DNA from 3 places in the Methylobacterium sp. ARG-1 genome. Region 1 is predicted to be linked to each of the others. Evidence: riboswitches for the same ligand, from Rfam matches in the RefSeq annotation. Region 1 holds a riboswitch; each other region holds the start of a gene.

Region 1 (10,207 bases):
GGTCAGGGGTGAGCACGTTCTGGCGCTCCACCCGGAAGGCCGCCGCCGTCAGCAGAAGGTTGCCGCCGAACAGCTCGGACTTCACGCCGACCTCGTAGCCGAGGCCGGTCTCGGGTGCGAGCGGCACTCCCCGTGCCACGGATGCGGCGTCCGGGCCGATATTCGGGCGGAAGCTCGTGCCGACATTGGTGTAGAGCGCGAATTCCGGGATCGGGCGGTAGACGAGGCCCGCCCGGGGTGAGGCCGCAACCCGGGATTGATCGACCTGGCTGCGCGGGGCCCGCTCCCGGAACGACTGCTCGAAGATGTCCACGCGCATGCCGACGAGCGCCCGCCATTGCGGGCTGAGGACGATCTCGTCCTGGGCGTACAGGCCGGTATTGGTGACGCGCTCCAGATTGTTGCGCGGGATCGTGATCGGCGGCAGCGCCTGCCCGTAGACCGGCGCGTAGATGTCCAGCGCGAAGGGGCTCGTGCGGAAGTTCGAGCGGAAATATTGTGTGCGGCTGTCCGTGCTCTCGCGGTCGACTCCCAGCAGCACGGTGTGGCCGATCCCAACCGTGTCGAAGCGCCCGAGCAGTTCGGCCTGACCGATCGCCACGTCCCAGCGGTAGTCACGCACGTTGCGGTCGCGCGACACCGTGCGGTTGTCGGCGGCAAGCGAGCGGACCTCGGCGGACTCGCCCTCCAAGTCGCCCGTGTTGAGGTAGGTCGCGAGCCGCATCTGCCACGCATCGTCGAAGCGGTGGTCGACGCGCAGCTGCAGGGTGTTGTTGCTCTGGTCGGTGCTCTGGCCCGGCTCCCCCAGGAAGCGTGAAATCGGCAGGAAGCCGAGCTGCTTGTTGATCGCGATCACCCCGCGGTCGAACACGATGCGGTTCTTGACGAACTCGGTCTCGACCGTGACCCGGGTATCCGGCGTGACCTGCCAGCTCACCACCGGCGCGACGAGCAGACGGTCGCTGTTGACGAAGTCCCGGAAGCTGCCCGCCCCCTGGGCCGCGAGGTTGAACCGGTAAAGGACCGTGCCGTCCTCATTGAGGGCGCCGCCGGCATCGACCGTGCCGCGGGTCAGCCCGAACGAATCGACCTGGGTGCCCATCTCGACGAAGCGCTGGGCGGTGGGCTGCTTGGTGATGATGTTCACCAGGCCGCCGGGATCGCTGCGTCCGACCAAGCCGGCGCCAGGCCCCTTCAGCACCTCGATCCGCTCGATGTTCTGCGCATCGGGCGGGGGCGGCGTACCGCGGTTGAGGGGGAAGCCGTTCTTGTAGATCTCCGAGGTGGTCACCCCGCGGATGGCGTAGCTGAAGATGCTCAGGCCGCCGAAATTGTTCTGCTGCGCGACGCCGGGGAGATAATTGAACACGCGATCGACGCGTGTGGCGGCCAAGTCGTTGATCACCTCCCGGGGTGCAACGGTGACGACCTGCGGCACGTCGATCTGCGGGGTCGCGGTCCGGGTCGCGCTGACCGCCCGAGTCGCGCTGTAGCCGGGGGTCGGCCCGATCAGGCCGATGCTGTCCGACGCGCTCGTCGTACCGGGGGCCGCGCTGCCGCCGACATGCTCGACCGAGACTTCCTCCAGGGCGACGCTCTCCTGCGCGCGCGTCTCGCCGATTGGCGAACCCGCTGTGAGGACCGCCGCGAGGGCGACACGCGGGCTGTGGCGGCGGAGCCGCGACCGTGAGCGGATCCGCGGGCCGCGGGCTTTCGCGAACGGTTCGGTCGTAGTCGGCTTCGGGCGGACTGGCACCGGCACACTCTGGGTTATTGAGCCGGGGGCCAAGCGTGAGCGCGTGCGCGCGACGGGCCCGCGTGGCCGCGCCGGACATGCGTTCCACCGGGGCACCCCGCCCAAGGGTTGTCGTCGCGCCGAGGCAGGTCTCCTGGCTCGCGGGTCACGATCCCTGCCTGGCCTTCCCGATGCGCGGCATCAGTGACCGAGGAGCAGCAGGAACTCGCCACTTACAGTTGCGGGGGCAGCTTCAGCTTTGCCGTTGTCGGCGCACTGAATTCCCATCTTCGCCTACGGACCGAAGCCCGCGGGAACCTTGGCCGATCGATACTCGCCGCGGCGCCCCCCGGGGTCAACGGCCTATGCACAGAATGCAACGTTGTTACATTCGCTGTGGCGCGACGGCCACATATACGGGTCGCGCGACCCTAGGGGTGGTTCGAGTCGTGGTCGGCGCACTCAGGGGGCTGGGCCAAGCGTGCGAGCTGCGATGTCAGGCCGACATTGAGTCCCCCTTGACCGCCCCAGAAGCGCACAAAAAATTTCGCCATCGGCCACTAGACGACCGGTCTAATCAGAGCTATCTCAGCGTCATGGCACGCCTAAACGCGCATACCGACACCCGGCAGGAGATCCTCGACACCGCGTACGGCCTCGTGGGTGCCAAGGGGTTTTCCGGTGTGGGGCTCAACGAGATCCTGGCTTCGGCCCGGGTGCCGAAGGGCTCGTTCTACCACTATTTCGGATCGAAGGAGGCTTTCGGCGAAGCGCTTCTGGCCGACTACTTCGAGGGCTATCTCGCCGATCTCGACGCGACCCTTGCGGAGCCCGGCCTGAACCATGCCGAGCGCCTAATGAACTACTGGCGCAAATGGCAGGCGACGCAGGGCAGTGTCGATTACCAGCGCAAGTGCCTGGCGGTGAAGCTCGCCGCGGAGGTCTCGGACCTGTCCGAGGTCATGCGGCTCGCTCTCAAGGACGGGACCGCCGGGATCATCGAGCGGCTGGCACGGGCCATCGAGGCGGGGGTCGCGGAGGGCTCGCTTAAGGTCGAGGGCGAGCCGCATACCATCGCCGAGGCGCTCTATCACGTCTGGCTCGGTGCGAGCCTGATGGCGAAGATCGTGCGGACCGACGCGCCGTTCGAGGCCGCGATGGCGACGACGCGGCGGATCCTCGGGCTCGCCTGACGCCGATCCGACGAAGGGGGAGGCAGCAGAACCATGCCGACGTATGCGTAAATCCGAGACGACCGGTCTACTTAACAGGAACGGCGTGACATCGTCGACCTGCCAAGCGCTCACAACCACAACCAGGAGAGATACGATGCCCTACGCGGCCAAGACGTTCGCCTTCCCATCCCTCGTGATCGCCGGGTTGGAGAGTGCCGTGCTCGGCATCCCCGCAGCCTCGGCACAGGAGAGGATCACCCTCGAGACCATCGGCGCCGTCCGCATGGCCAGGGCCAACGAGGTCCGCCGCGCGAGCCTCCCGGTTCGCTCGATGGAGACGGCGCCGACGCACGACCAGGTCGCAGAGCGGCCGTCGAAGGCGCGCTAACGCCGCCCCCTTCGCTCGCCACCCACGATCCGCGCGGCCCGCTCCGCGGAGCCGCCGCCCGCAATCCCTGGCTTCAACCCCGACACATACGGAGACCGATGATGAAGATCCTGATGGTGCTGACCTCCCACGATCAGCTCGGCGACACGGGCCGCAAGACCGGCTTCTGGCTGGAGGAGCTCGCTGCGCCCTACTACGTGTTCGAGGATGCGGGCGCGGAGATCGTGCTCGCCTCGCCCCAGGGGGGCCGGCCGCCGCTGGACCCGAAGAGCAGCGAACCCAGTTCCCAGACCGATGCGACGCGCCGGTTCGAGGCGGATTCGGATGCCCTGTCGGCGCTGTCGAACACGACCAAGCTCGATGCCGTCACCCACGACACCTTCGACGCCGTGTTCTATCCGGGTGGGCACGGTCCGCTTTGGGATCTCGCCGAGGACCCGACCTCGATCAAGCTGATCGAGACGACGCTGGGCGCCGGCAAGCCGGTCGCGCTCGTCTGCCATGCCCCCGGCGTCCTCCGCCACGCGAAATCCCCCGACGGGACGCCGCTCGTCCAGGGCAAGGCGGTGACCGGGTTCACGAATAGCGAAGAAGAGGCGGTCGGCCTCACCCGGGTCGTTCCCTTCCTGGTCGAGGACGAGCTCCGGCGGAATGGCGGCCGGTTCTCCAAGCTCGGCGACTGGGCCCCGCACGTGGTGGCCGACGGCCTGCTGATCACCGGTCAGAACCCGGCCTCGTCTGGCCCCGCCGCCGAGCGTCTCCTCGAGAGTCTCGCGAACACCTGACGGACAACCTCAGCCGTCCCTGAATGCCGACCGAGCCGCCATGCGGTCGGACGGCCCCGGGTCGGTGCACGCCGCCCGGTCCGGCGGAGGCTCGGACCGCAGCGGGGATTCCCGCCCGCAAGACGCATCGTGAAGGATACCGGCCCATGACTACCGACATCATATTCTCGGACGCCACCCAGCTCGCCGCCCTGATCCGCAGCCGCCAGGTCTCGCCGGTCGAGGTGATGCAGGCGCATCTCGACCGCATCGCCGCGGTCGACCCCAAGGTCAACGCCATCGTCACCGTGGCGGAGAAGGCGCTCGACGACGCCCGGGCCGCCGAAGCTGCGATCCTGGCCGGCGGCGAACTCGGCCCGCTGCACGGGGTGCCGTTCACCGTGAAGGATTCGATCGACACCGCGGGCGTCCTGACCCAGCGCGGATCGCCGATCTTCAAGGGCCGCATCCCCGAGGCGGATGCCACGAGCGTCGCCCGCCTGAAGGCTGCCGGGGCGATCCTGCTGGCCAAGACCAACCTTCCGGAATTCTCCTACTGGATCGAGAGCGACAACCTGCTATCGGGCCGGTCGAACAACCCCTGGGACCTGGAGCGCACGCCCGGCGGTTCGAGCGGGGGCGAGTCGGCGGCCATCGCGGCCGGCATGTCGCCGCTCGGCCTCGGCACCGACCTCGCCATCTCGGTCCGGGGACCGGCCGCGCAGACCGGCATCGTCTCGCTGAAGGCGACCCACGGGCGGGTGCCGATGACGGGGATCTGGCCGCGTGCACCGCGGCGCTTCTGGCATGTCGGCCCGATGGCGCGCTCGATCAGAGACCTCGCACTCGCCTTCTCGCTCCTGTCTGGGCCCGATGGGGAGGACGGCTACGCCTCTCGTACCGTCGCGGCCGATGCCGGTGTCGGGTCCGCGCCCGGCCGTCCGCTGCGGGTGGGCTGGCTGGTCGAGCCGGGTTTCGGCCCGATCGATCCCGAGGTCGCCGCGACCGTCCAGGCGGCCGCCGAGGCGCTGAAGGGCGTGGGCTGCGTCGTGGAGGCCGTACGCATCCCGGCGCTGGAGCGCGACTTCGCCCTCGACGTGTTCAACAAGCTCCACGTCATGGAGATGAAGCCGGCCTTCCGGGAGGCGACGGAAGGCCGGGGCCGGGACGAGCTCTATAAGATGGCCAAGACCATGCTGGCGCTCCCGGACACGTCGATGGACGACTACGTCGCGGCCGAGCAGGCGGCGGAGCGGCTGCGGGACGGCTATGCCGCGTACTTCCGGCGCTACGACGCGCTGATCACCCCGGTCCTGCCGATCCCGGCCCACAAGCACGGCGTCACCGAATTCGTCATCAACGGGCAGACCGTCGACGCCACCTATCTCCAGGGCGCGACCGTGCCGCTGAACGTCACCGGCCTGCCCGGACTGTCGATGCGGTTCGGGACCAGCCGCGAGGGACTGCCGATCAACGTCCAGGTCGTGGCCAGCTGGCAGGCCGAGTCGACGATCCTGCACGTCGCCACCTTGCTGGAAGCGGCCAGCCCGGTCCGCGACCATCATCCGAGCCTCTGAGGCGCTGGGCACGGAGCGGGGCGTTGCAGCCTTGCTCCTCCCGGTCGGCGGGCCATGGGCCTGCCAGCCAGCGCAGGATGGCCCGGCGTACCGCGCGGTGCGCCGAGCATTGACCGATCGTGAGAACGCCCCGCCGAGCTATGCGATCTCGGCCGCGCAACCCCTCCTGGCCGAACAGCGCGCAACCGCTCTGGTTGTCCGGTCCTGACGGATCAAACGCCCCCGCCCGGTTCGCCGGTGCGGGCTTTTTGTACGGCTCAAACTTCGCCAGCCCAGACGTCGCCAGAGAACGCCGGCGCCCCGAAGAGGCCGCGATCCGGCCCGCGGTGCGATCCAGGCAGCGTGCGTCGCACCGGCCACGACATCGTGCAGGACCACGGGTGACCGACGGCAAGAGCGGTCATTGCTCGTCAACCGGGCCACCGCGCTGGAGTTTCTTTCTCGTACAGGCCCGAATCCGATCAGACCGCCGGCAACACTCACCAGAACCAGATCACTCGGCCCGCAAGGTTATAGATCGGCACCCAAATCGCCGCTGCGGATAAGACGGAGGCTACGACGAGCGGCAGCGGCGGGCGGGTGCCCGACGTCCTCGTTGGCCGCGCAGTCGAAATCACGTCGTCCACTTTCGTAACCCCAAAAATTGCCATTCGGCGGATCAAGCCGTTGAACCACTCGATGACCGGCGCGGACGACTGCAAAATCCCCTCGGGATTTGCTGTACTTGCTGGAACCGGATGAGAGCGGCTCTATGGCAGAACCACCGGATCAGCACAGCTCACTCAGTCGGGTGGTCAGCCATGACGTCACCGCTGGCCGGTTGCGGCCAGACATGGGTCCGCCGAAGGCGCGCAGGGCGACGAGATCATGTTGGTCCCTCGGCTCAGCAAACCGATCCGAATGATCCTAAGCCGGGGCGTGACCTCAAGTCTGGCCGTGGTGTTGCGGGGCATGGCCGACAGCGAGGTCAGCAAGGCGAGCGAGCGAGTTCAACGGGCCGGCGGATATGTTCCAGTGCGCAGATGCGGCTATGGCAGCCTGGGCCGCAGCTTCAGCCCAGGTTCGCGCGCCGGTTGAGAGAGGGGCCGGAATAAGCCGTTATCGAGAACGTCTACCTCTGGCTGCGCCAAGCTTCGCCTCGCCATCAACCTCGCTTGGCCTACGAGGAAATCCATGCGTTCAACCGTTTTCGGCGCCGTTCTCGCCTTCCTGATCCCGGTCTCAGCACTGGCCCAGGAGGCCGGTGATGCGGCGGCCGGCGAGAAAGCGTTCGCCCCTTGCAAGGCGTGTCACAACTTCCAGAAGAATGGTGTTGGCCCGGACTTGAAGGGCGTCGTCGGGCGCAAGGCCGGCACCTACGAAGGCTACAATTTCTCTGCGGCCCTCAAGAATTCTGGCATCACCTGGGACGAGGCCAACCTTCACGAATGGCTGAAGAACCCGAAGGCGAAAGTGCCGGGCAACAAAATGATCTTCCAGGGCATCGCGGACGACAAGAAGATCAACGACGTGATCGCTTACCTTAAGACGCAGTCGTGAACGGACCGCGTTCCTGAATTCTGCGAGCACATGAACCAGCTCCAACAGCATTAATCTCAGACCCGCCCGGCATCGCTGGCGCGGGTCTTCATTGCGCATCGGGCAATCGAACGGCGATAATTGACCTCGGTTTTGAGGCTCAACTTTCTTGCTGCAAGCCGTTTTGCGCGTCGAAGACGGTCGCCGGCGCAACGGATCCGGCATCGATTTCCTCGGTCCCCGCCGGCCCCGACGTCCGGGACTCTTCGTGACTTTCCCCCCTGGCAACACGTTCAGGAACACGAGGGGATGCCGGAGGCGGACGATGGAGACGATGCGGATACTAGGCTTCCGCCGCGGGTTATCCGGTATCGACTGAACTGGAGATCTGCCGTGAAGAAGCTCCTCCTTGGTGCGTGCGCCTTAGCCCTGTCATCCTTCGTTGTGACGCAGACGACCACACCCGCCGACGCGCGCTCACGTCATATGAAATCGGCCAAACGGACCGGCATCCCGATCACGAACAATACCGGCGGACGCGGTTCGTCGAGCTCTGCTGCGGGCGGCAATGCCGGCCAGCCCTCCCGTGGGTCGCGCTCGATCGGCGGCAGCGGCGGTGGTGCCGGCAATGGCGGCGGCGGCTGATCTCGATACGGCAGGGCCTCGACGCCCGCCGCACGCCGGGCGTCGACGCGTATCGAACCTTGTTTGAGCCGACCTCGAGCCACCGGCACGGGCCCGCCCAGGAGGGGGCCTGCCGCTCTGGAAGTTCGTCGAGGCATGCGGCTGAAGCGCCACCGCCTTGGCCTTCAGGCCGGCAGGATATGGAGCATCGCGCCGATCGCACCGAACATGCCCATACCGATCAGTCCCGCGGCGATGTAGATCCGCATCCGGCTTCGATCCGCGGACAGGGGGCGGGTTTCTTCGAGGTAGTCAGACCAATCGACCACGGAGCCCCGTCGGGTTGCACCAGCTTAAGGGCGCGTCCCCTATGCCTCGGCTATGACGGTGCGGTGACCTCGGCAGTTCATCGCGCCTGCTGCTGATTGCGCTGCGCACCCTCGTGCCGGTCCTTCTTCCGGCGGGTGACCGGGATCGGCGTCCCGCCCTCTCCAGCGGCAGACTCGGTCGGCGCGACATTATGGCGGCACTGCGTGCCGCCTGCATTGCCGTCCACGGCATGTGTCAGAGGCAGAGAAGGCCGCCCACACGATGTCCGTCTTGGATGCCTTGGAGTGCTTCTCGCGGACGGACGCCAGCAGCTTCTCTCACTTGATCCCCGGCGCAGCCAGACCCTGCGACGCGCCCGCGGATCTGGCGATCGGAGCCATCCTCATTCCTTCCGTCCATGGACGAGGGCCCGGCTTGCATGAATCGGCGGCCTCAGTTCGCCCCCCCCCCGCTGAGAGAAGCGACACAGTCTTCTCGAAGCATGAAGGCGTCGCCTAATCCATATTACAATTGCATGACACGGCCACACCTTCGGCTTATCGGCCATCGCGCCTTGTTCGCTTGAGGATCAACCCATATTCAGCCGACGTTCCTTCCCGAGACCGGAACCAACTCAGGGCGCGCCTTGCGGATAGGCGCGCCTTTTTCGTTCCACCAGCAGCAGGCGATTGCTCTGTCGATCCCCCGGCTCGCCCACCCCCATTGCAGCTTGCAGCTCCTGAGCGACCGGCACCCGGAGTTACGCCTCCCGCTGGCCTGCCCGCGCATCTGCCGTCCTCGACAAAGCCAAGACTGAGCACGCGCGCCACCCGCATGACGGCGGATTGCGCGCCGTACCGCAATCCGGCGGGTACCCCGGTGCTCCCCGAGCGTGAGACCGCCACTCGGGGGCAGCGATCCGGCAGATTACGGTGCGCCAAGGAGGGCGGTCTGGCGATACGCGCGGGGCGCTAGGCCGTGGCGCTCCTTGAACCGACGGCAGAAATGGGCCTGGATGGCGAAGCCGCAATTGTAGGCCAGGGTGCCGATCGGCACATGTACGAAGCTGCGACCGAACCGAGCAAGCCAGCGTCGGCCCAATTCAGCGCGAGGTTTTGGACCGGCCTGCCCCGTCTTGACCTACGATCAGGCGCGTTTCTCGCCCGATCAGGGCCAGCGCTACGGCTTCGGCTTCTGGCTCGGCGGAGCCGCCTGGTCGGTCTGCGGCTCCATCTTGGATGAATCCGCCTTGGTGGGCGTGTTGTTCTCGGCCTTCTTGTCATCGCAGCCAGTCACGCCGATGGCGAGCAGGGCGATGAGGGCGAGGGGCTTGAGGGCGTTCATGGCGGTCTCCAACACGGTCCCGTGACGGGCGCAGAGAACGCCGAGTGGACCAGGACCGTTCCGGATTGCGCTGTTCCGTGCGTAAGCCAGTCAGTGAAGCCGAGCCGCCGCGCTCAAGCCGATGCCACGCGGCGCAAGGCCCAAGGCGATCCGACGGCGCTCGGTCGGGCCACAATGCTCGTCCTCGAACGCAAAGACGACCATGCCGGTGCGTTCGCAGATCACGCTCACGGATGTCGCACCGTTCCGGGTATGCTGGCGGGGGTACTGCGCCAGGGCATGTGCGGTCGCGGCTTCGAGGCTGCGCGGCCAAAGCTTGGCGGCAACAACCCGGTGATCCTTTAAGAACTCAATCCTGTAGGCCACTGGCTTCCTCCATTTTCGATCAATATAGGCCCATCGTCAGGCCACGACATGCAGTCGAACCGCATATCTTCGCAACGATACATGCAGCCCGCGCACCTCGCGCTCGCGGGGCTCTGATGGGCACCGCCTGTCTCGCCAAGGATGCAATGACATGCAGACAATATTACTTAATAGCTTTGAATAAACAGAGACAGAAAATAATGGACGAATTTCCGATCGTCGATCAAATATCGGACCAAGCAAAACCGGCCGACCCTCGTCGCCGTAATCGTGCTTAGCGGTGATCAACCACAACTGGTTGTCGCTCGTGACCGTGCAGGAAGCATCGAAGCGGCTTGTCACCACGAGATTATGCGGAATGCGATGAAGACCGAGGCGGCAGCAAGCAACCCTATCGGCTGCCGGCC
Region 2 (10,207 bases), on a different contig from region 1:
CGTCCTCGTGAACGGCCGGCAGGATTTGTCCACCGCCGCCCGGAGCTTGTTTGACCCGAGTATCCCATCCTCCACCTCATCCTGAGGTGTGAGCGAAGCGGAGGCCTCAGGATGAGGGGAGAGATCGGGATACCCGGTGCTCGGAACGGTCTGCCGAGCGAGATCACGACAGTGATCGGGCGCTCAGACCGGCTCGCCCTCCGCCACACAGCGCGGCTCCGCTGCCAGCCGCAGCAGGCTGCGCAGCGGTGCGATCCGCGACGGGCGCATCGAGTCGCGCAGGATCCCGATTAGGAACCGGGCCTCGGCGATCTTCTCCAGGGTCGAATCCGCGGCGCCGGCGATCAGCGCCTGACGTTCCAGCCGCGACAGGGCCGCGAACAAAGCCTCGCGCGCCGCCTCGTCGTCGGAAGACTGCTTGCTGGCAAGAAGCGCGGCCAATTCGCCGGTGAAACGACTGTCATGGCAAGGATCGGCGCGCATGGATGATCCGACGACTGGAATAGCCCGACCCTAAGTCAATCCTCGCGGCATGTCAGCCGGCTACGCGGTCTCGCGACAGCGAGTCCGGGCATGTTGCGCAAGCGCATCTGCGCAATCCACCCTGCCAGGCGGGCACAGCCGAATGGTCAGACGCTGGCGATCAGCTCGGCCGCGGCCTCGAACTCCGTCCGGCGGATCGCCAGCCGTGCCTCGGCCTCGGCATCCCGGCCCCAGATTGCCGCCTGGTAGGTCTCGTCGACATGGGCCGCGTCCCAGGCCTCGGCCGGGCTGAGGCGGCCGCGCAGGACCGCGAGCGCGATCAGCAGCGAGCCGGTCAGCGTGGTCAGGGTGTGCAGGCCGGCCAGCCGGAACGGGCTCTCGACCGCGGCGACCGCCTCGGACAAAGCCCGCACGGTATCGGGCGGCTGCTCCACATGCATCACGCCCTCGCTGAGGATCACCCGGGCGCCAAAAGTCTCCCGGGCCCAGTCGAGGATCGGGTCCCAGGACGCGGCCTGGGCCGAGACGAGGCGCTCTGGATCCCCGGCGCGATAGGCGAGCAGATCGGTGCCGGCATAGGCGCAGAGATCCTCCACCACGGCGGCGTGCCGGGGGGCGACGCCGTCGATGCTGGTATTGGCCAGCCGGGTCAGCGGCATCCTGGCCGGATCGATCACCGTGTCCTGGGCCGCCCATTCGGCCGCAACCTTCTCGGCGAGCGCCCGGGTCGGCAGGCTCAGCGGGTTGCGGGCGGGGGTGTTCGCCGGACGGCCATCGAGGGTCAGCCGGAACCCGTCCGGGCCCTCGACGAAGCCGGCCTCCTGGTAGAACCGCCGGGGCAGGGCGGGCTTGGCATGGCCGCGGGCCGCCCGCACCGGATCGGGTCGCTCCCCATCGCCCGGTTCGCCGAGCCACTCGTTCGTCACATCGCTCATGGATGCCAGATAGGCGCTTTCGGGTCCGTCGGCGAGCCTCGTCGGAAGTCGCACCGTCATCGCGCGCGCGGAGCGACACAGGATGGGTCGCGTTCTCCGAGCGGTGCGATTCCATGGGTCGCTGCGCTACGCCCGCGATGCCGGCGAAGCGGGCGGGCCCGGAGGCTCCCCCCCGGACAACAGCCCTTCCAGCGCCCCTGCGCTCGACACCACCGTGACCGCCCCCGCCCCGTAGAGGGCCCCGGCCGGGTGATAGCCCCAGCCTACCCCCACGGCGACGGCCCCGGCCGACACACCCATGCCGATGTCGAAGGTGGTGTCGCCGACCATGATGGTCGCCTCGGGGGCGCAGCCGGCCTCGGCCATCGCCTGGAGCAGCATGGTCGGATCGGGCTTCGACGGCGCGTCGTCCGCGCTCTGCGTGGTCACGAACCAGTCGGCCCAGCCGTGATGCGCGATCAGGCGGTCGACGCCGCGCCGGGACTTGCCGGTGGCGAGACCGATCAGCACGTCCTCGCGGGCATGCAGCCGCGCCAGCAGCTCACCCATACCCGGGAACAGCGGCTCCTCGTAGGCGGGATCGACCCGCAGGCGGTTGTAGGCCTGCTTGTAGCTTTCCGAGAGTTCGACGATCGGCCCGTCCTCGCCCACGAGGCGGCGGAACGCCTGCGGCAGCGATAGGCCCACCACCGAGAGCGCCTCGCGCCGGCCCGGGGCCGGCAGGCCGTTCTCCGCGAAGGCGAGCCCCTGGGCCGCCACGATCAGGTGCTGGCTGTCGACCAGCGTGCCATCGACGTCGAAGACAATCAGCTTCATCGCCCGGGCGCGCCCGGCGCGGCGCGGCCGGTCACGGCTTGCGGCCCGGCTGCACCGGCTGGCCGGCGCTCGGCTGCGCCGGCTGGCCGTGCGTGCGCTCGTAGCCGAGTCGGCAGCGGATCAGGAACCGCCGGCGCTTGCCACCGCGCAGCCCGCGCTGGTGCGAGGCGCGGTTGCAGGCCGCGTAGGACCGCCGCCGGCGCTCGGCCCGGGCGCTCGAGGCCGGCCGTTGGGCGGCTTGAGGCTGGGCGGTCGACGGCGCGGGGGAGGGGGCGGGCTGCTGGGACGCCTCGGCGGCGGGGGCGGTCTGGGCCGGGGCGGGCGTGGCCGGTGCCGGTTGGGTCTGCCGGGGCGCGTTGGATGGCGGCGCCGGATTCGCCGGCGCGGCCGGCTTGGCGGCCTCGCCCGGCGCGGCGTAGGCCGCCGGCCCGACGAGGCAGAGGGCGGCGAGGCAGGCCAACGTCGCGAGCTTCATGCGTCAGGGTCTCGAACCGCGGGAAATCGGCCCCGCGGCGGAACGGCGGGTCACGGATCAGCATATGAGGCGAGTCGGCCGATTGCCAAGGCGTGGCGGACGCGAGACCAATGGGCCGCGGGCGGCGCTGCACCGGGATATCGCGGCCCGGCACGCGTGAGAGCCCCATGACCCTCGTCCTGCTCCCCGGCTTCATGACCGATCCCGACCTCTGGGCGGACATGCTCCCGCGCCTCGCGCCGCTCGGCCCAGTCTTGCACGGCGACCTCACCCGCGACCCCGGCATCGACGCCATGGCACGGCGCGTCGCCGCGGGGGCGCCCGAGCGATTCGCGCTGATCGGCTTCTCGATGGGCGGCTACGTGGCGCGGGAGATCGCCCGGCTCGCGCCGGAGCGGGTCCGGGCGCTCGTGCTGATCGCCACCTCGGCCCGGGCCGACACCCCGGCCCAGGCGAGGCGGAAGGCGGCGGCCGTGGAGAACGTCCGTCGCCAGGGATTTTCGGGGCTCAGCCGGGCCGCGATCCTCGGCTCGGTCCATCCGGACCGGGCCGGCGACGCGGTGCTGATCGCCCGCATTCGCGCGATGGGCGACCGGCTCGGCGGCGAGGTGTTCCTGCGCCAGGCCGGTCAGGCCCGGACCAGCGACCTGGACCGGCTCGGCGCGATCGCCTGCCCGACCCGGGTGGTGGCCGCCGCCCAGGACAGCCTGCGCAGCCCCGACGAGGCGCGGGAACTTCAGGCCGGCATTCCGGGCGCCACCCTGACGGTGATCGACGGCTCCGGCCACATGCTGCCGATGGAGGCCCCCGATGCTCTGGCGGAGGCCATCGTGCCGTGGCTCCGGGCTCAGCTCTCCGGCGCCTCGACGATCGGGTCGTAGCGGGAGGCGTCGAAGCCCAGGAGGTTCCAGCTCTGGGCCATGTGCGGCGGCAGCGGGGCGCTGACATCCACGGGCCGACCGGTGCGCGGATGCGGGATCACGATCCGGCGGGCGAGCAGGTGCAGCCGGTTCTGGATGCCGCCGGGCAGCTCCCAGTTCTCCACCGAGAAGTATTTCGGGTCGCCGACGATCGGGTGGCCGATATGGGCCGCGTGGGCGCGCAGCTGGTGGGTCCGCCCCGTGACCGGCTTGAACGACAGCCAGGACAGCTTCTGGGCGGCCTGATCGACCATGGCGTAATAGGTGAGTGCGTGGCTCGCGCCCTCGTCGCCGTGTTTGGCGACCCGCATGCGCGCGTCGGCATCGGTCGGCTCGTCCTTGGCGAGGTAGGTCGAGACCCGCCCCTGCCGCACCCGCGGCACGCCCGCGGTGAGCGCCCAGTAGATCTTTCGCGCCGCTCGCGAGCGGAAGCTCTTGGCGAGCGTCGCAGCCGCCAGCCGTGTCTTGGCGATGATCAGGCAGCCGGCCGTATCCTTGTCGAGCCGGTGGACGAGACGGGGCTTCTGGCCGTCCGGCCCGGTCAGCGCCGCAAGCAGCCCGTCGACGTGGCGGACCGTGCCCGACCCGCCCTGGACCGCGAGGCCGAAGGGCTTGTTGAGGATCATCATGTCGGCGTCCTCGTAGAGGATCAGCGAGCGGATGAACTCGGCATCGTCCTGCTCCCGGGCGGCGCTGCGCGGGCGTTCGGTCGGCTGGTCGAGGCGCAGCGGCGGGACGCGCACGCTCATGCCCGGCTCGAGCCGGTCGTTGGGCTTGGCGCGCTTGCCATCGACCCGCAGCTCGCCCTTGCGGACGATGCTCTGGACCCGCGTGAAGGGCAGCAACGGGAAGCGCGCGGTGAGGAAGCGGTCGATGCGCATGCCCGCCTCGTCCGGCTCGACCGTCAGGGTCTGCACCCCGGAGGCGAGGGTCGCGGAGGCGGCCGCGCGCTGCTCGCGCCGGGTCTGGCCGGCCGGCGGGGCCGACGGCTCGGGCCGCGGCTCGGCAGATTTGGGCTGCGCCTTCGCGGCTGGCCTGACGCTGGGCCGCGGCGGCGCCTTGCGCGGGGGCGGCGCATCCTTGCGCTCGTCCCGGGCCGGCCGGGGCTTCGGCTTCGCGGCAGCCGCCGCGGCTGCGGCGACGGCGTGAGGCGTGCCCGCCGCGGTCCAGGGATCGCGCGCGCCGGCATCGTCGCCGCGGTTGCGGGCGGCGCGCTCGGCGGCGTCGCGGGCACTGGTGCGCGGGCCGGTGCGGGCGCGCTCGCCATACGGCTGAAACTTACCGGCCGGGGGCTTGCGCCCCTTCGGGCCGCCGCGTGGGGGTGGTCGTGTCGTCATGATTCCGCCAGCACCCGTCTCCGCTTCGGACGGAACGTCCGGGCGCATCGGCCGCGGCGTCGCGGAGGACCCGGACCGATGGGGTCGCCCGGCTCTAGCATCGCGGGGGCGCAGCGGCAAAGGCGGTGGTGGCCGGCGCCACAACCGTCAGTACTTGAGACCGGTGTCGCACAGCACCGTGACGGCGACGGCGTCCGCCGGCAGGCGGCCCGAGGCGAGCAGGGATGCGGCGGCGCAGACATTGGCGGCCGCCGAGTAGCCGACATGCAGGCCCTCCCGCGTCGCCAGCAATCGGCGCCAGTGCGCGGCCTCGTCGTCGGACACCGCGAGGGCCAGATCCATGAGCCCGGGCTCCCAATGGGGCGGCACGCTGCCGTAGCCCGTCCCCTGTAGGAGATGGCGCGGCTCGACGACGGGCTCGCCCGCCAGCGGCCGGCAGCCCTCGGGCTCCACCGCCGCACAGACGATGCGCGGATCACGCGCCCGCAGCGCCGCCGCGACCCCGAGGAAGGTCGCGCCCGTTCCCACCGACGCAACCCAGGCCTCGATCCGCCCGCCGCATTGCGCCCAGATCTCCGGGCCGGTCGTATCCCGGTGGATCGCGACGCCTTCCGGGGCGTGAAACTGGTCGACGTAGAAACCGCCGCGCTCCCGGGCGACCTGCCGCGCCGCCTCGGCGGCGGCCGCGACATCGGCCCCGGTCACCTGTCCCGGCACCCCGTCGACCTGCGGGACCAGCACGACCTCCGCCCCGAGCGCTTCCAGCATCCGCGCCCGCTGCGGGCTGTTCCCGGCCGAGAGGGTGACGACCAGCGGGTGCCCCAGCGTGGCGCAGGCCACGGCCAGGCCGGCCCCCATATTGCCGCTCGACATCTCCACGACCGGGGCGGCCGGGGCGAGCCGCCCATCCGCCCGGGCGGCGCGCAGGATCGCGCAGGCCGCCCTGTCCTTGACGCTTCCGCCGGGCTGCATGAACTCGGCTTTCGCCAGGATGCGACCCGGTCCGGGATGGACGCGGTCGAGGGCGATCAGGGGCGTGCGGCCGATGAGATCGAGGGCGGACGCGGCGATGGTCGATGGCACGGACGCGGACTCGGCGCGGGTGATCACACCGCACAGCCTAGCAGCGGCTCCAAGGCCCCGACAGGGCCGGGAACGAGGACGCGCGATCGCGGCTACGGCCGCCCCTCGGCAAGAAGCCGCGCCTTGAGCCCGACCGGGTACAGATCCGGCCCACCCGCGCGATCCAGTTCCTCCAGATCGCACCAGCGGGCGATGCAGGGCGTGCCGCAATCCTCGTGGAAGACCACCCGCTCCTGCCTATCGAGCGCGCTCGGCGGCAGCGCGACCGGGAACAGGAACAGCACCTCGTGCCCCGGGCTGCCCTCGTGTGTGTACAGGTTCTCCATCACGAACGGGGCACCGAGAACCCGCACGGTGAGGCCGAGCTCTTCCCGGAACTCCCGCACGAGCGCCGCCTCCGCCGGCTCGCCGAACCCGACGCTGCCCCCGAGGGGGCGCACGCCCTTGAGGCCCCCGTCATCGGTATAGACCTCGGCAACGAGCAGCCGGCTTCCCCGCCAGGGCAGGCCGAGCGCCTTCACGCGAATCTCCGAAGGGGGACGCCAGACATGCATGGGGCTCGGTATTCCGCGTCGCCGAGGGGCGCAACGGCCTGCACTGGCCTCCAGAGCGCCAAGCTGCGCCTGTGCCGTGTCGGACATGTCCGACACGGCACAGGCGAGGCTTTCATGGAGTGGCGCGTTTCGACGTTCCGGCCGGCGCGCACCGTGCCCGCCGTCGAACCTGGGATCGTCCCAGCGGCTCAGGACGCGTTATCCGCGCCGCTGATGACGAATCTCACCCGATCGCGTAAGCGCGCTTGACGATCGGTTCGGGCCGATCGACCGGCTCCTGGACCCGCGGCGCGGCCGCGAGTTCGCTCTGGATCTCGGCCTGGTGCTTGCGCGCCTTGGCGATCTCGAAGCGCGTCTGCAGCTCCATCAGCGTTTCCATGCTGCACCCGAACACCGCCTCGATGCGCAGGGCCAGCTCCGCCGTGAGTGCCGTCTTCTCGTTGAGGAAGTCTGACAGCGCCTGACGGGTCACGCCGAGCAAGCTGGCCGCGGCCATGACGGTCAGGTTGCGCGCCTCCAAAATGTTGCGCCGCACGAACCCGCCCGGATGACCCGGATTTTCCAGTTGATACGTGATACTCATCGCGTCCCCCTTGTATATCTCAGCACTAGACCATCGGTCATAAAAACGTCTCGCACGTACTTTGAGATGACCCTACCTCATTTCTCTACGATCTTTGCCGATATACGCAGCAGACTACCAGTGGTTCCACCGTCAACGATTCTATGTAATCCGTGATGATGTTCGTCATCACGCAAATTATTCTGAGATTAATTGTTTCATTTTGACAATAAATAGCAACAGTATCCGATGATATCCGCCAGAAATACACTGCTGAATTTCAAAAGAATTTTCATCCTGACCCGCGCCTAGCAAGCCCGCCAAGGCCCCCGACGTCCAGCCGGTCGTCCAGGCCGGTGCGGAAGGGACCTGCACACAACCGAAGATATCCAGACGCTTGACGTCCCGGCAGCACACGGCCAAGCTGATCCCCGACGGTTCCCCTCGGGGATCAAAAGGGAACGCGGTGAGGGGTCTTCCCCGATGCCGCGGCTGTCCCCGCAACTGTAAGCGGTGAGCCCTTCACCACCACGTCACTGGGTTTCGGCCCGGGAAGACGGTGCGAGGGCGGCGACCCGCGAGCCAGGAGACCTGCCGTCAGCCGTGGTCACACGCGAAACGCGCCGGGCGGGGTGTCCTGGCGGGTGTCGAGACGGCCTCGCGCCAGCGGGGTCGGCGAGACCTTGTTCGCGGTGACGTGCCACAGCAAGCGCGCCCGCGTTCCGGTTCCCGATGTCCTCCCTTGTCGTGCCGATCTCGGCCGCGTTTTCGCGCGGCCCGATCCTCAGCCCCTGCGCTCGAAGCGCGCAAGACCCGGCCGACACGGATAGCAATGTTATAACATTGCTTATAGGACATCCGGGCCGGCGGCCGCCGCGCATGGATCCACGCACGCCATGTCCCGACCAAAAAATCCTCTCCGCAGCCGGCGCGCGCCGCTCTGCGGAGCCCTCCTCACCCTCTTGGCGAGCCCGGCCGCGTCCCAGGAGAGCGTCGCCCTCGATCAGCTCTCCGTCGAGGGGGAGGGCGGCGTCAGCCTGACCCGGGCCGCCCCGACCGGGCTGAACCTGCGCACCCCCGACCGGACCGCGAGCCGGCTCGGCCTGACACCGCTGGAGACGCCCGCGAGCGTCGACATCGTGTCCGGCGAGACCGCGCGGCTGCGCGGCCAGGACACGATCGCCGAGGCGGTGACGCAGGACGCGACCGGCATCACCACGATCGCGGCGCCGGGCAACGGCAACGGCGCGTTCACCGCCCGCGGCTTCGCGGGGCCGAACTCGATCCAGCAGCTCTACGACGGCACCCGCTTCTATGTCGGCGCCAACACGGTCACGTTCCCGTTCGACACCTGGAACGTCGAGCGCATCGAGGTGCTGCGCGGGCCGTCCTCGGTGCTCTACGGCGACGGCGCCATCGGCGGCGTCATCAACGTCGTGCCCAAGAAGCCGGTCTTCGTGCCGATCAACGTGGCCCGCGCGGTGATCGGCACCGACGGCGTTGCGCGGCTCGCGCTGGATTCGGGTGGGGCGCTCGGCCGGGAGGAATTCGGCGAGACCTTCGCGTATCGCCTGAACGTCAGCGGCAACCGTGCGGACGGCTGGATCCGGCCCGAGGGCGATTTCCGCAACCTCGCGGTCTCGGCCGCCCTGCTGTTCCAGCCGAGCCCGGACCTCGCCTTCACGGTGAGCCACGATCTCGGCTACCAGGAGCCGGCGCGCTACTGGGGCACGCCCCTGGTCGAAGGCAGAATCCCGGACCTGATCCGGTTCAACAACTACAACGTCCGCGACGCGAAGATCACCTGGGCGGATAACTGGACCCAGTTCAAGACCGAGTGGACGCCCTCGGCCGACATCATCGTGCGCAACACCGCCTATCGGCTCACCAGCCGGCGGCACTGGCTCGATACCGAGCAATACAGCTACAATCGCGGGACGGGACTGGTCGATCGCGGCGATTACCTCGAGATCTATCACAGCCAGGAACAGGTCGGGAATCGCCTCGACGCCAGCGTCAAGGGCAGCCTGTTCGGCCTGCCGAACGCGTTCGCGGTCGGGTTCGACGTGAACCACATCGACTTCCGCCACACGAACAATTTCTACTTCGACCAGATTACCAGCGTGCCGCTGACCGGTTACGATCCGGGCTACTTCCCGCAGAACGGGCGGGCGCGGCCGGCCTACGCCACGCAGACCAGCCAGGCCTCGGTCTTCGCCGAGGACCGGGTGATCCTGTCCGACAAGCTCTCGTTCCTCACCGGCATGCGCCTCGATGTGCCGACGCTCCAGCGCGAGGATTTGCAGAGTGGATCGCAGTTCGAAAAAACCTACCGCGCCCTCGGTTACCGGTTCGGCCTGGTCTACAACCCGACGCCGGACAGCGCCCTCTACGCGCAGTACAGCTTCGCCACCGACCCGGTGAACAGCCTCATCACGCTCAACCAGTCGCTGGCGGGATTCCAGCTCGCCACCGGCACGCAGGTCGAGATCGGCGCCAAGGGGCTGGCCTTCGACGGCGCCCTCGAATGGACGGTGGCCGGCTACCGGATCGTCAAGGACAACCTGATCTCCGCCGTGCCGGGCCAGCCGACCCTGTCGACCCAGGTCGGGAGCCAATCCTCGCAGGGCTTCGAGCTGGCGCTGGGCTGGCACTTCGCCCCGGGCTGGCGGCTCGACGGCAACCTCGCGCTGCTGCACGCGCAATACGACGCTTTCGACCAGAGCGTGAACGGCGCCACCGTCTCGTATGCCGGCAACCAGCCGATCGACGTGCCCGAGCGCGTCGCCAATTTATGGCTGACCTGGGACGTCTCCCGGGACTGGACCGCCCGGGTCGGGCTCCAGAACGTCGGCCAGGTCTACAGCGACTTCGCGAACACGGCCCGACGACCGGCCTACAACCTGGTCAACCTCGTGCTCGACCATCAGGTCACGGTGGATTCGCGCCTGAGCCTGCGGGTCTACAACCTGTTCGACAAGGTCTACGCGATCAGCGGCAACGCCGTGAACGGCGTCGGCACCAACTGGCTGCTGGGCCGGC
Region 3 (10,207 bases), on a different contig from region 1:
GGTGCAGGGGATCTTGGCGACGATGGTCATTCCGCAGCCTCCAGGGTGCCGGCCGGAAGCGGGCGGGGATCGGGAAAGGGCGGGATCCGGGCGATCACGCCGGTCTTGAAGGCGGCGGGCCGTTCCCGCCACGGTACGATGCCGTCCTGCGTCGCCGCGTAGGACGCGAGGCCGCCGAGGATAATGGCGGCGGACTCGATCGGATCCATGTCGCCGTAGACGTAGGTCCAGCGGTTCGCGGAGGCGACCGCCACCGAGCAGGGCCGCTTGCAGACCGAGAGGCACTCGACCCCCTCGATCCGCAGGTCCGGCGCCGCGTTGCCCGCGCGCAAAGCGTCCAGCAGGCGCGCTCCGGCCCGCGGGCCGTCCGGGTCGTCGCCCGGGCGGCGGCAGGTGGTGCAGACGTAGAGGACGGTCTCAGGCATGGGCCGTCCCGCGTGCCGGGCCCCGGGCGAAAGCCTGCCAGGCCCAGCCGAAGCCGAGGCCGATCAGCAGCCAGAAGACGAAGCTGATCGCCAACGACCGGGCCGCAAACTGTGCCGCCAGCGCCGCCGGAAGCTCGGAGGCGGCCTCGGGGGCCTGCGGTGCGCCGGCCACGTGCGGGGCGATGATCAGAACGAGCCCACCCAGGATCGCGATCAGCGAGCGCCGGATCGTGATCAGGTACAGGCCCATGCCGGTGGCGGCGGCGGTCATCACCCACCAGGCTTGGCGCGTGGCGAGCGGTGCCGCCTCGCTGCCCGGCAGCTCCGGCGGCAGGCCGAGGCCCGGGGCGAGGGCGACGCTGGCGAAGCCCGCAATCGCAAAGGCGACGCCGACCTGGCGGGTCGGCTCGCGCCCGCAGGCGAGGATCGCCGCACCGAGCAGCAGGGCATAGCCCACCGCGCCCACGAGGGTCGCCAGGGCCGTGAACGCCATGCGTGGCAGGCCCTCACCGGGCTGCCATTCGAGCGCAGCATCCGGCGCGGCATGATCGTGCCCGGCATGCGCCAGGATGATCGGGAGGCCGCGCTCGGCCTGCTGCGTCTGATGATGTTCGTAACGCTCGGCCGCCACGATCAACGGCGAGGTCAGCGTCAGCTCGAGGCCTGTCACGACGACGGCCGCGAGGAAGCCGGCGGCCAGAGCCGCCGACAGAAGCCGGATGATCATCCCTGGCGCAGGGGCGTCAGTGGCAGGGGAAGTTCTGGGTGTGCCGGAAATCGTGCGCCGCGTTGTGCAGCGCGATCGCCGGCGAGAAGCCCGCCATGAACAGCAGGCCGAGGCCGAGGAAAGCCGCGATCGCGACGGCGATCGGGCGCTCAGCAGCGCGGGTGCCGGTTGCGACGGGTGCGAGGGTCGAGGTAATCATCAGCGTGTCTCCAGCCGCCCCACCGGCGGCATTGCGGGATCTCAGCGTGACGGCAGGTCTCCTGGCTCGCGGCTCGGCGCGCCTGCCGCCTTCCCGGATCGCTCCGGTGGCCTACTGGCAGACGCTCGCCGCTCACAGTTGCGGGGGCAGCCGCGGATTCGGAACTCGCGCTCCTCACCGCATTCCCTTTTCACCCCGTTGCCGGGGCACCGTCACGGGATCGTTGTAGACGCATGACAGCTCTCGCACAACGGAGGCGCGGCGGAATCATCTCCGACTCTTCGGGTACGACGTGGTTCAGTGGTGTGGTTGGTTGCTGTGAAGCTTTTGCCGCGTCCGGGCGACGATCTTCGCGGCCAAACCGTCTCGCTCCGACTTGCCGAACGCGACCAGCCCCGATCACCCGGACTGCCGGCGGACGGCTCCCGCAGCGGCCGCGCAGGCCGCCGCTTCCCGAGCATATTGAGTGTGATACCGATGCGAACCTTGTGGCTGGCCTGCGCCCTTGCGGCAACGGCGTCCTTGCCCGCCCGGGCGGATGACAGCAGCGCCGCGCTCGCCGCGGGCGGTCTGGTCCTCGAGAAGACCGACAAGATCGCGCTCGCCTCCGAGGAGCTGTACCTGTCCGAGAAGGCCGTGCGGATCGACTACCGGTTCCGCAACCTCACCGACGCCGATATCGAGACCACCATCGCGTTTCCGATGCCCGACATCACCGGGGATCGCGAGATGCTGACCGCGATTCCCGATCCGGCCCACGACAACTTCCTCAAGTTCGCGACCGAGGTCGATGGACGGCCGGTCGAATCGCAAGTCGAGCAAAGGGCGTTCCTGATCCGGAACGGTGCGCCGCCGGTCGAGATCACCGATCGCCTCAAGGGCCTGGGCATTCCCCTGATGCCGACCGTCGAGGCGACGGAAGAGGCCCTGCGCCGTCTGGGCGAGAGCCGACGCCTCGCTCTGGCCGCTGCCGGCATCCTGGAGCGGCAGGTGCACACGGATGGCACGATCGCGGATGTCCCGCTCTGGACGCTGAAATCGAAGTTCTGGCGCCGGCAGGTCTTCCCGGCCGGTCGGGAGATCACGGTCCGCCAGAGCTACGTGCCGAGCCTGGGCAGCCTGTCCTACGGCGCTCCGAACGTGGACCCGGCGCAGAAGGCGCAATACGCAACCCGCTACTGCACGGAGCCCGCGTTCGAGAAGGCGGCCAAGGCTCTGTACCGCCGGGCGAGCGCGGATGGCAGCCGGTCGTTCCAGGCCTATGAGCAGTACCTCTCCTACGTGATCACGTCCGGGGGGAACTGGGCGGGACCGATCGGCACGTTCAAGTTGGTCGTGGACAAGGGCGACCCCGCGACCCTCATTGCGTTCTGCGGTACCAACGTGAAGAAGACCGGGCCGACCACGTTCGAAATGGTCGTGAAGGATTACGTCCCCCAGAGCGACATCGACGTCCTCCTCCTGAAGTCCGGGACTAACGGCTGAGGCGGCGACTGGGCTCGATGGCTTCAGCGGGCGGGCTTGACGGGCCGGTGTCGATGCGGGCACCGCCGGTCGCGCCGTCCGGCTGCGCCCCGGCGCGACCGGCCCAGATCCGCCCCGGAGACATGATGGCCCCGGCAGACGACTCGAATCCCGCCCTCGTCGACCTCGCCGACGGCCGCACGCCGCAAGCGGTCGCGGATACGACCTGGCTGGAGATCGATCTCGGCGGCCGCTTCCCGATCCATTCCATCGTCGTCGTCTGGAATGGGGCGGATCCGGCACCCGTCGCGGATGTCGCGATCCTCGTGCTGCAGGACGGCGCGTCCTGGTCGGAGCCCGGCCTTGCGTCCCGGCAGAGCGAGGCGGGTTCCAGCGCCGCATTCATCGAGGCCGATGAGCGCGCCTGGACGCGGTCCGTGCGCATCGCGGTGCCGGATCCCGACCGGGTGGCCGCCGTGCAGGTCCGCGCCGAGGAGGCCGCGATCGACCTGATCGCACTGCGGGCAATGCTCGACCTCGACGTGACGCTCCTCAACGAGAAGCCGGGGGCCAACCGCTACCTCGCCTACAGCCTGGAGAGCGGACCGGATCGGGCGAGCCGCACCCTCGTCGGCCTGTCGCTGTTCGAGAACGGCGCGTTCGGCAATTGCCTGGTCCAGTACATCATCGCGCTCTCGGTCGCGAAGGCGCTGAACCTCAAATACGTCAAGGTCCCGAAGGTCGACCGCAGCAAGGTGATCTTCCTGACCGAGCGGCTCACCCGCGACGGCATCACCTTCATCCCGCCGGATGAGGCGCTGCCGGCGGACGGCTACTTCCTGTCCGGCCTGTATTTCGACCCGACGCAGTTCCAGCGTCTGGTGGGGCTCGAGACGCCGCCGGATTCGCGGGCGATCATCCAGGAGATCATCCGCCCGCTGTTCAACGGGCTGCCGGCGACGTTTCCCCCCAAGCCCGACGACCAGCTCCTGATCCATATCCGCTCGGGCGACATCTTCAGCACCTGGGTCGATCCGCACTACCCGCAGCCGCCCTTCGCCTTCTACCGCATGGTCATCGACCGGCTGCGCGGCGAGGGGCGGATCCGCTCGGTCAAGCTGGTCTTCGAGAACCGGCTGAACCCGGTGATCGCCGAGGTGGAGGCCTACGCGAAAGGTCTCGGCCTGCCGGTGGAGACGCAGAGCGAGTCGCTTGTGGCCGATGTCGCGGCCCTGGTGAACGGTCGCTACCTCGTCTTCGGCCTGGGCACTTTCGGTCCGGCGATCTGCCACCTGTCGGAGCGGGTCGAGCAGGTGTTCTACTTCGCGTCCAATTGGCCGCAGGCGTTCCAGGGCATCGAGACCATCCGCAAGCTGGTCGAGGTCAGGGACATCGCGGGAGGCTACATGAAGGTCGGCGAGTGGCAGAACACCGACGCCCAGCGCCGGATGATGATCGATTACCCGGCTGAGGCGCTCGCATTCGACGACGCGGCGTGACCGTCAGGGCGCGTCCTTGAGCCGTTCGGCCGGTGCCCCGGCCGAAGGCGCCGAGCCGCCATCGCGAGCCTTGAGGGCCTCCTGGTAGAGCCGCTGGACATCGCGCTTGAACGCGGCCCGGGAATCGTCGCGCGAATAGAACATGTGCCCCCCGGGATAGACCGCGAGGCTGAGACGCCCGGCGCCGTAGGCCGGGACCTGCGCCAGCAGCAACTTCGAGGCGTAATACGGGGTCACGAGATCGGTGAAGCCGTGGGCGACGAGCACGCGCAGCTGGCCATCGAGAGCCAGGACGCCCTTGAGGTTCGAGAGCACTTCCGGCGCCTGCCGGCCCGCGCCCCAGCTCCAGCCGCGATTCACCGCGTTGCTCAGAAGCTCGTAGCGCAGGTTCGGCACCGGCCATTTCAGGGTGCGCGCATAGAGATCGAGCATGGCGCTGGTCAGCGGCGCCTGGAGTGCGGTGAGCTGGGGATCCTCGAAGCTCGGCTGCGCGGCATCCGGGTTCGGGTCCCAGCCGGTGATGCCGGTGTCGTAGGCACTGGTGACGCGGCCCTCCGTCCGGTCGATTTCGCGCTGGATGCTGCGGGTGGAGAGACGCGCGGCCTGGGCGCGGACGAAGGCCGGGTCGAAGCCGGTGAGCGGCGCGACCTTTTCTGTCATGCGGGCGACCGCGGCGGTGTCGCTCGGGCCCTTGAGCAGGTCGGTCAGATACGGCCCCGCCGCGTAGGCCTCGGCGTCGCTTAGCAGCGCCGGATTCGGCATGGTGCCGGCCCGTTCCAAGGCGCCGGCCGCCAGAGAGGGCAGCTTCAGCACGTAGCCCCAAGGATTAGCCCGCGGCGTCTCGAGCCAGCCGAAATCGAGCACCGACGAGAGCAGCACCATCCCGGACAGGCCGATTCCGATCTCCTCCTGCAGCTTCTCGGTGATCAGCGGCCCGCGGAAGCCGCCGTAGCTCTCGCCGACATAGAATTTCGGGCTCGCCATCCGGTCGTTGACCCGCAGGTAGCGGGCGATGACGGCGGCGAGCGTCGCGGCATCGCTGTCGATGCTCCAGTAGGTCTTGCCGTTGCCGTCGCTGGCCCGGCTGTAGCCGGTGCCCACGGGATCGATGAAGACGAGGTCGGTGAAGTCGAGCCAGGTGCCGTCGTTGGGTGTGAGTGCCACCGCTTGCGACGGGCTGATGCTGGCGCCCCCCGTCGGCAGCCGCCAGGGACCGATCGCGCCGAGATTCAGGTAGGCCGAGGCCGCGCCCGGTCCGCCGTTGATCGCGAAGGTGACCGGCCGCTCGCGGCCGGCCTCCGGGGCCATCGTGTAGGCGACATAGGCGATCTCGGCCTGGAGCTTCCCGGCCTCGTCGACCAGCGGCAGGCTGCCGGCCGTGGCGGTGAAGTCGAGGCTGCGCCCGTCGGGGAGCTTGATGCTCTGGCGGGTGGTGGAATCCGGCGGCAGGCGTCGCCCTTCTGGGCCGCGCGGGGCCGGCTTCGCCTCGGCCTGAGGGCCGGGATGGTGGGCGTCCTGCGCGTGAATCGGCAGCGGCGCCGCCACGAGGGTGAGGGCGAGCGCGGCATGTGCGAGACGCTTGCTGAGGGGCACGGTCAAGCCTTCTTGTTCCAGCGGCCCGAATCGTCCTGCTGCCAGTAGGCGACGGCGTGACCCGCCTCCTTGGCCTGGCGCCACTGCTCGCGGGCGCGCAGCAGGGCGTCCTGGTCGGTCCCGTCGAAGAGGATGCAGATCCGCTCGTAGCTCTCTGCGTCCGGCGGCAGGTCGGCGCCCTCGACCAGGAACCGGATCGAGGCGGTGTTGGGGTTCACGTCGCGGAGCGTGAGCACCACCGGCTGGCCGGCCGCATCGGGGTCACGGTCGGTGCCGTGCGGCAGGAAGCTCTCGTCGGAATAGGTCCAGAGGTGGTCGTCGAGGGCCTGCAGCCGCTCCTCGGTGGCCGCTTGGATCGCGGCCTGCCAGCCCCGGCCGAGCGAGCGCTCGACGAGGTTCGGCAGCACCTTCTCGAGGGGCTGGCGCTGCATGTGGTAGAACAGGATCTCGGTCACGGTCAGACCGATATAGGGTTCGGGCGCCCGGAGCGAGCAGCGGCGCGCGGCCGCGGCTCCGGTGTTCTAGACCAGCCGGCTCTGCTCGATCGCCGCGCCGACGAAACCCTTGAACAGCGGGTGTGGCTCGAACGGGCGCGACTTCAGCTCCGGGTGGAACTGCACGCCGATGAAGAACGGGTGCCCGACATGCTCCACCGTCTCGGGCAGGAGCCCGTCCGGCGAGAGCCCGGAGAAGCGCAGGCCCTTGGCCTCCAGCCGCTCGCGATAGGCCATGTTGACCTCGTAGCGGTGGCGGTGGCGCTCGGAGATCCGGTCGGACCCGTAGATCTGGGCGATCTTCGAATCGGGGTCGAGCTGCGCGTCGTAGGCGCCGAGCCGCATCGTGCCGCCGAGATCGCCGACCGCGGCGCGCCGCTCTAGCTCGTTGCCGCGCAGCCACTCGGTGAGTAGGCCGACCACCGGCTCCGAGGTCTCCCCAAACTCGGTCGAGTTGGCATCCGGCACGCCGGCCAGGGACCGGGCAGCCTCGATCACCGCCATCTGCATGCCGAAGCAGATGCCGAGATAGGGAATGCGCTTCTCGCGGGCGTAGCGGGCCGCGCGGATCTTGCCCTCGGCGCCGCGCTGGCCGAAGCCGCCGGGCACCAGGATGCCGTTCAGGCCTTCGAGGAACGGCGCGGGGTCCTCGCGCTCGAACACCTCGGCCTCGATCCATTCGAGGTTGACCTTGACCCGGTGGCTGATGCCGCCGTGGATCAGCGCCTCGGTCAGCGACTTGTAGGCGTCCTTCAGCCCCGTGTACTTGCCCACGATGGCGATCGAGACCTCGCCCTCGGGGTTGCGCACCCGGTCGGAGATCGTCGTCCAGCGGCCGAGATCCGGCTCCTCGCCGTGCTCCAGGCCGAAATGGCCGAGCACCTCCCGGTCGAGCCCGGCCTTTCGGTAGGAGAGCGGCACCTCGTAGATCGAGGCGACGTCCAGCGCCTCGATCACCGCGGTCTCGCGGACGTTGCAGAACAGGGCGAGCTTGCGCCGCTCCTCGACTGGGATCGGCCGGTCGCAGCGGCAGAGCAGGATATCGGGCTGGATGCCGATCGAGCGCAGCTCCTTCACGGAGTGCTGGGTCGGCTTGGTCTTCAGCTCGCCCGCCGATGGAATGTAAGGCAGCAGCGTCAGGTGGACGTAGCAGCAGGTGCCGCGGGGCAGTTCCTGGCCGAGCTGGCGGATCGCCTCGAAGAACGGCAGACCCTCGATGTCGCCGACGGTGCCGCCGATCTCGACCAGCACGAAGTCGAACGTGTCGTTGCCGTCGAGGACGAAATCCTTGATCGCGTTGGTGACGTGCGGGATCACCTGGATCGTGGCGCCGAGATAGTCGCCCCGCCGCTCCTTGGCGATGATGTCCTGGTAGATCCGGCCGGTGGTGATGTTGTCGGCTCGGCTCGCCGGCACGCCGGTGAAGCGCTCGTAATGACCCAGATCCAAATCGGTCTCGGCGCCGTCGTCGGTGACGAACACCTCGCCGTGCTGGGTCGGGCTCATCGTGCCCGGATCGACGTTCAGGTAGGGGTCGAGCTTGCGCATCCGGACCCGATAGCCCCGTGCCTGAAGCACGGCGGCGAGCGCTGCGGAGGCGAGTCCCTTACCGAGAGAGGAAACCACGCCGCCGGTGATGAAAACGTACCGCGTCATGGGCCTCGGTCCATAAAGAAGGCGCTGGCATTTGCCAAACGGCAAGCCGGCCGGCGATGGAATGGCTGGGGATCGTGCAGGCGCGGGAAACGGCCTGGGCGTACGGGCCGGAGCCGAGCCGAATCGTCGGCCCCATGCTCATCCGCCGCCCGTCCTCTTGCGGCGCCCGGACCCGGATGTCACGCGCGCCCCGCGCAGACCCTGGATGCTTGACCCACGGCTCGCACTGGATTCCAGATCGGCATCCGTTCCGGCACTGCGCGCTCGATGCCGGTCAGGTGGGCGTCAGCGCGATTGCGGCGCCTCGGGCACGGCCGGCTGGGCCGGGGCGGTGGCGGGCGCCCGGTCCTGCTGCTGGCGGAGGGTGTCAAGCAGGTTGTCGGCGCCGGTGGGCTGCTTGGCCGGCTGGCCGGCAGGTGTCGACGCGCCCGTGTCGAGGATCGACTTCGGCGCCGCCGAACGGTGCGACATCACGGCGAGCAGCATGCTGGTGGTGAAGAACAGGGCGGCCAGGATCGCGGTCGCGCGCGTCAAGGCGTTGGCCTGGCCGCGGCCGGTCATGAAGCCCGCGACGCCACCACCACCACCACCGCCGAGGCCCAGCCCGCCTTCGGAGCGCTGGAGCAGCACGACGCCAATCAGCGCCAGCACGATGATGAGGTGGACGACGATCAGGACGGTCTGCATCGGTGTTCCGGAATCTGGTTCGGCCTTGCGCGCCGGTCCCGAGAGACCGGTCCGGCGGCGGGCGCGGCGACCGGTGCCAAACGTTAGACTTGGCGCGCCGGTCGCAAATCTGTGCCGGCCATACACCACTCGCCGGCCGCCGCCAACTTGACGATCGGCCTCGCGGTGTCGCCCGCAGCTCTCGCGCCGCGCCGGCCGTCGTGCTCTGTCGGGCAGGAAGGGCGGCTCACGCAACACGCCGCCCCGCCCGGGAGGCCCGCCATGACCCTATCTCGCCGTTCGGCGCTCGCTGTCGCGTTCGCCATCGCCGCCGCCGCGCCCATCCTGATCCACCCGACGCCGGGCTTCGCCGCCGGGACGACCAACGCCGCGCAGGCCGCCGAGGTCGAGGCGGCCGTGGATTCCCTGACCCAGGCCCTGCTCGCGGCGGACGGCGCCGCCCTCGACACCCTGACGCTCGACGGCTTGAGCTACGGCCATTCGAGCGGCGTGGTTCAGGACAAGGCGGCCTTCATCGCGGCGCTGACCAGCGGCGCTTCGCGCTTCCCGAGCATCACCCTGTCGGACCGTTCGGCCTCGCTGATCGGGGAGGACGCGATCGTCCGGCACGTCTTCTCCGGGGAGGCCGTCTCGAACGGCAAGACCGCCTCGGTCCATATCGGGGTCCTGCAGGTCTGGCGCCGGGACGGCGGCCGCTGGCGGCTGATGGCGCGCCAGGCGTTCAAGCTCTGACGCGCGTCGAGTCCGGTCAGTAGCGGGAGGGGACGAGCATCTCCGGCGGGGTCGGCGTGCGGAGGTAATCCGCGTGGCGTACCCGCTCGGGCAGGTGAACCGGCGGATGCTCGACGGTCTCGTAGGGGATCTGCTCGAGCAGGTGGCTGATGCAGTTCAGCCGCGCGCGCTTCTTGTCCACAGCCTCGACGACCCACCAGGGCGCCTCCGGGATGTGGGTGCGGGCCAGCATGTCCTCCTTGGCGCGGGTGTAATCCTCCCACCGCCGGCGGGATTCGACATCCATCGGCGAGAGCTTCCACTGCTTCAGCGGATCGGTGATGCGCATGTGGAAGCGCAGGGCCTGCTCCTCGTCGGTGATCGAGAACCAGTATTTCAACAGGATGATGCCCGAGCGTACGAGCATGCGCTCGAACTCGGGCACGGAGCGGAAGAACTCCTCCACCTCGGCCTCGGAGCAGAAGCCCATGACCCGCTCGACGCCGGCGCGGTTGTACCAGGACCGATCGAACAGCACGATCTCGCCGCCCGCGGGCAGGTGGGTGACGTAGCGCTGGAAGTACCATTGCGTGCGCTCGCGCTCGCTCGGCGCAGGCAGGGCCACGACGCGGCAGACGCGCGGGTTCAGGCGCTGGGTAATCCGCTTGATCACGCCGCCCTTGCCGGCCGAATCGCGTCCCTCGAACAGGACGACGACGCGCAGCTTCTTGTGCTGGACCCAGTCCTGGAGA

What was found. Region 1 has a riboswitch for cobalamin ahead of AKJ13_RS13135 (TonB-dependent siderophore receptor). Riboswitches for the same ligand answer to the same signal wherever they lie in the genome.
Region 2: another riboswitch for cobalamin. It lies ahead of AKJ13_RS21445 (TonB-dependent siderophore receptor); the one in region 1 lies ahead of AKJ13_RS13135 (TonB-dependent siderophore receptor).
Region 3: another riboswitch for cobalamin. It lies ahead of AKJ13_RS08900 (CbtB-domain containing protein); the one in region 1 lies ahead of AKJ13_RS13135 (TonB-dependent siderophore receptor).

The regions. Positions count from the first base shown of each region.
Region 1 is NZ_LHCD01000011.1:127,242-137,448, forward strand. Features, by position in the region: gene AKJ13_RS13135 (TonB-dependent siderophore receptor) at 1-1,696, opposite strand, end outside; cobalamin riboswitch at 1,862-2,072, opposite strand; gene AKJ13_RS13140 (TetR/AcrR family transcriptional regulator) at 2,332-2,928, shown strand; gene AKJ13_RS13145 (hypothetical protein) at 3,065-3,298, shown strand; gene AKJ13_RS13150 (type 1 glutamine amidotransferase domain-containing protein) at 3,400-4,083, shown strand; gene AKJ13_RS13155 (amidase) at 4,230-5,639, shown strand; gene AKJ13_RS13160 (cytochrome c family protein) at 6,813-7,178, shown strand; gene AKJ13_RS13165 (hypothetical protein) at 7,551-7,802, shown strand; gene AKJ13_RS32260 (hypothetical protein) at 7,967-8,110, opposite strand; gene AKJ13_RS31360 (AraC family transcriptional regulator) at 9,018-9,146, opposite strand; gene AKJ13_RS32265 (hypothetical protein) at 9,270-9,434, opposite strand; gene AKJ13_RS13170 (hypothetical protein) at 9,525-9,800, opposite strand.
Region 2 is NZ_LHCD01000027.1:34,049-44,255, reverse strand. Features, by position in the region: gene AKJ13_RS21490 (hypothetical protein) at 184-483, opposite strand; gene AKJ13_RS21485 (ATP12 family protein) at 630-1,418, opposite strand; gene AKJ13_RS21480 (HAD-IA family hydrolase) at 1,545-2,234, opposite strand; gene AKJ13_RS21475 (hypothetical protein) at 2,266-2,709, opposite strand; gene AKJ13_RS21470 (alpha/beta hydrolase) at 2,877-3,590, shown strand; gene AKJ13_RS21465 (RluA family pseudouridine synthase) at 3,557-4,966, opposite strand; gene AKJ13_RS21460 (cysteine synthase family protein) at 5,114-6,049, opposite strand; gene AKJ13_RS21455 (NUDIX domain-containing protein) at 6,142-6,603, opposite strand; gene AKJ13_RS21450 (HigA family addiction module antitoxin) at 6,827-7,186, opposite strand; cobalamin riboswitch at 7,584-7,779, shown strand; gene AKJ13_RS21445 (TonB-dependent siderophore receptor) at 8,062-10,207, shown strand, end outside.
Region 3 is NZ_LHCD01000006.1:79,131-89,337, reverse strand. Features, by position in the region: gene cobW (cobalamin biosynthesis protein CobW) at 1-30, opposite strand, end outside; gene AKJ13_RS08910 (DUF1636 domain-containing protein) at 27-425, opposite strand; gene AKJ13_RS08905 (CbtA family protein) at 418-1,152, opposite strand; gene AKJ13_RS08900 (CbtB-domain containing protein) at 1,169-1,351, opposite strand; cobalamin riboswitch at 1,385-1,580, opposite strand; gene AKJ13_RS08895 (DUF4424 domain-containing protein) at 1,829-2,836, shown strand; gene AKJ13_RS08890 (discoidin domain-containing protein) at 2,959-4,314, shown strand; gene AKJ13_RS08885 (peptidase S10) at 4,318-5,907, opposite strand; gene AKJ13_RS08880 (DNA polymerase III subunit chi) at 5,910-6,362, opposite strand; gene AKJ13_RS08875 (CTP synthase) at 6,429-8,057, opposite strand; gene secG (preprotein translocase subunit SecG) at 8,343-8,744, opposite strand; gene AKJ13_RS08865 (nuclear transport factor 2 family protein) at 9,006-9,476, shown strand; gene ppk2 (polyphosphate kinase 2) at 9,493-10,207, opposite strand, start outside.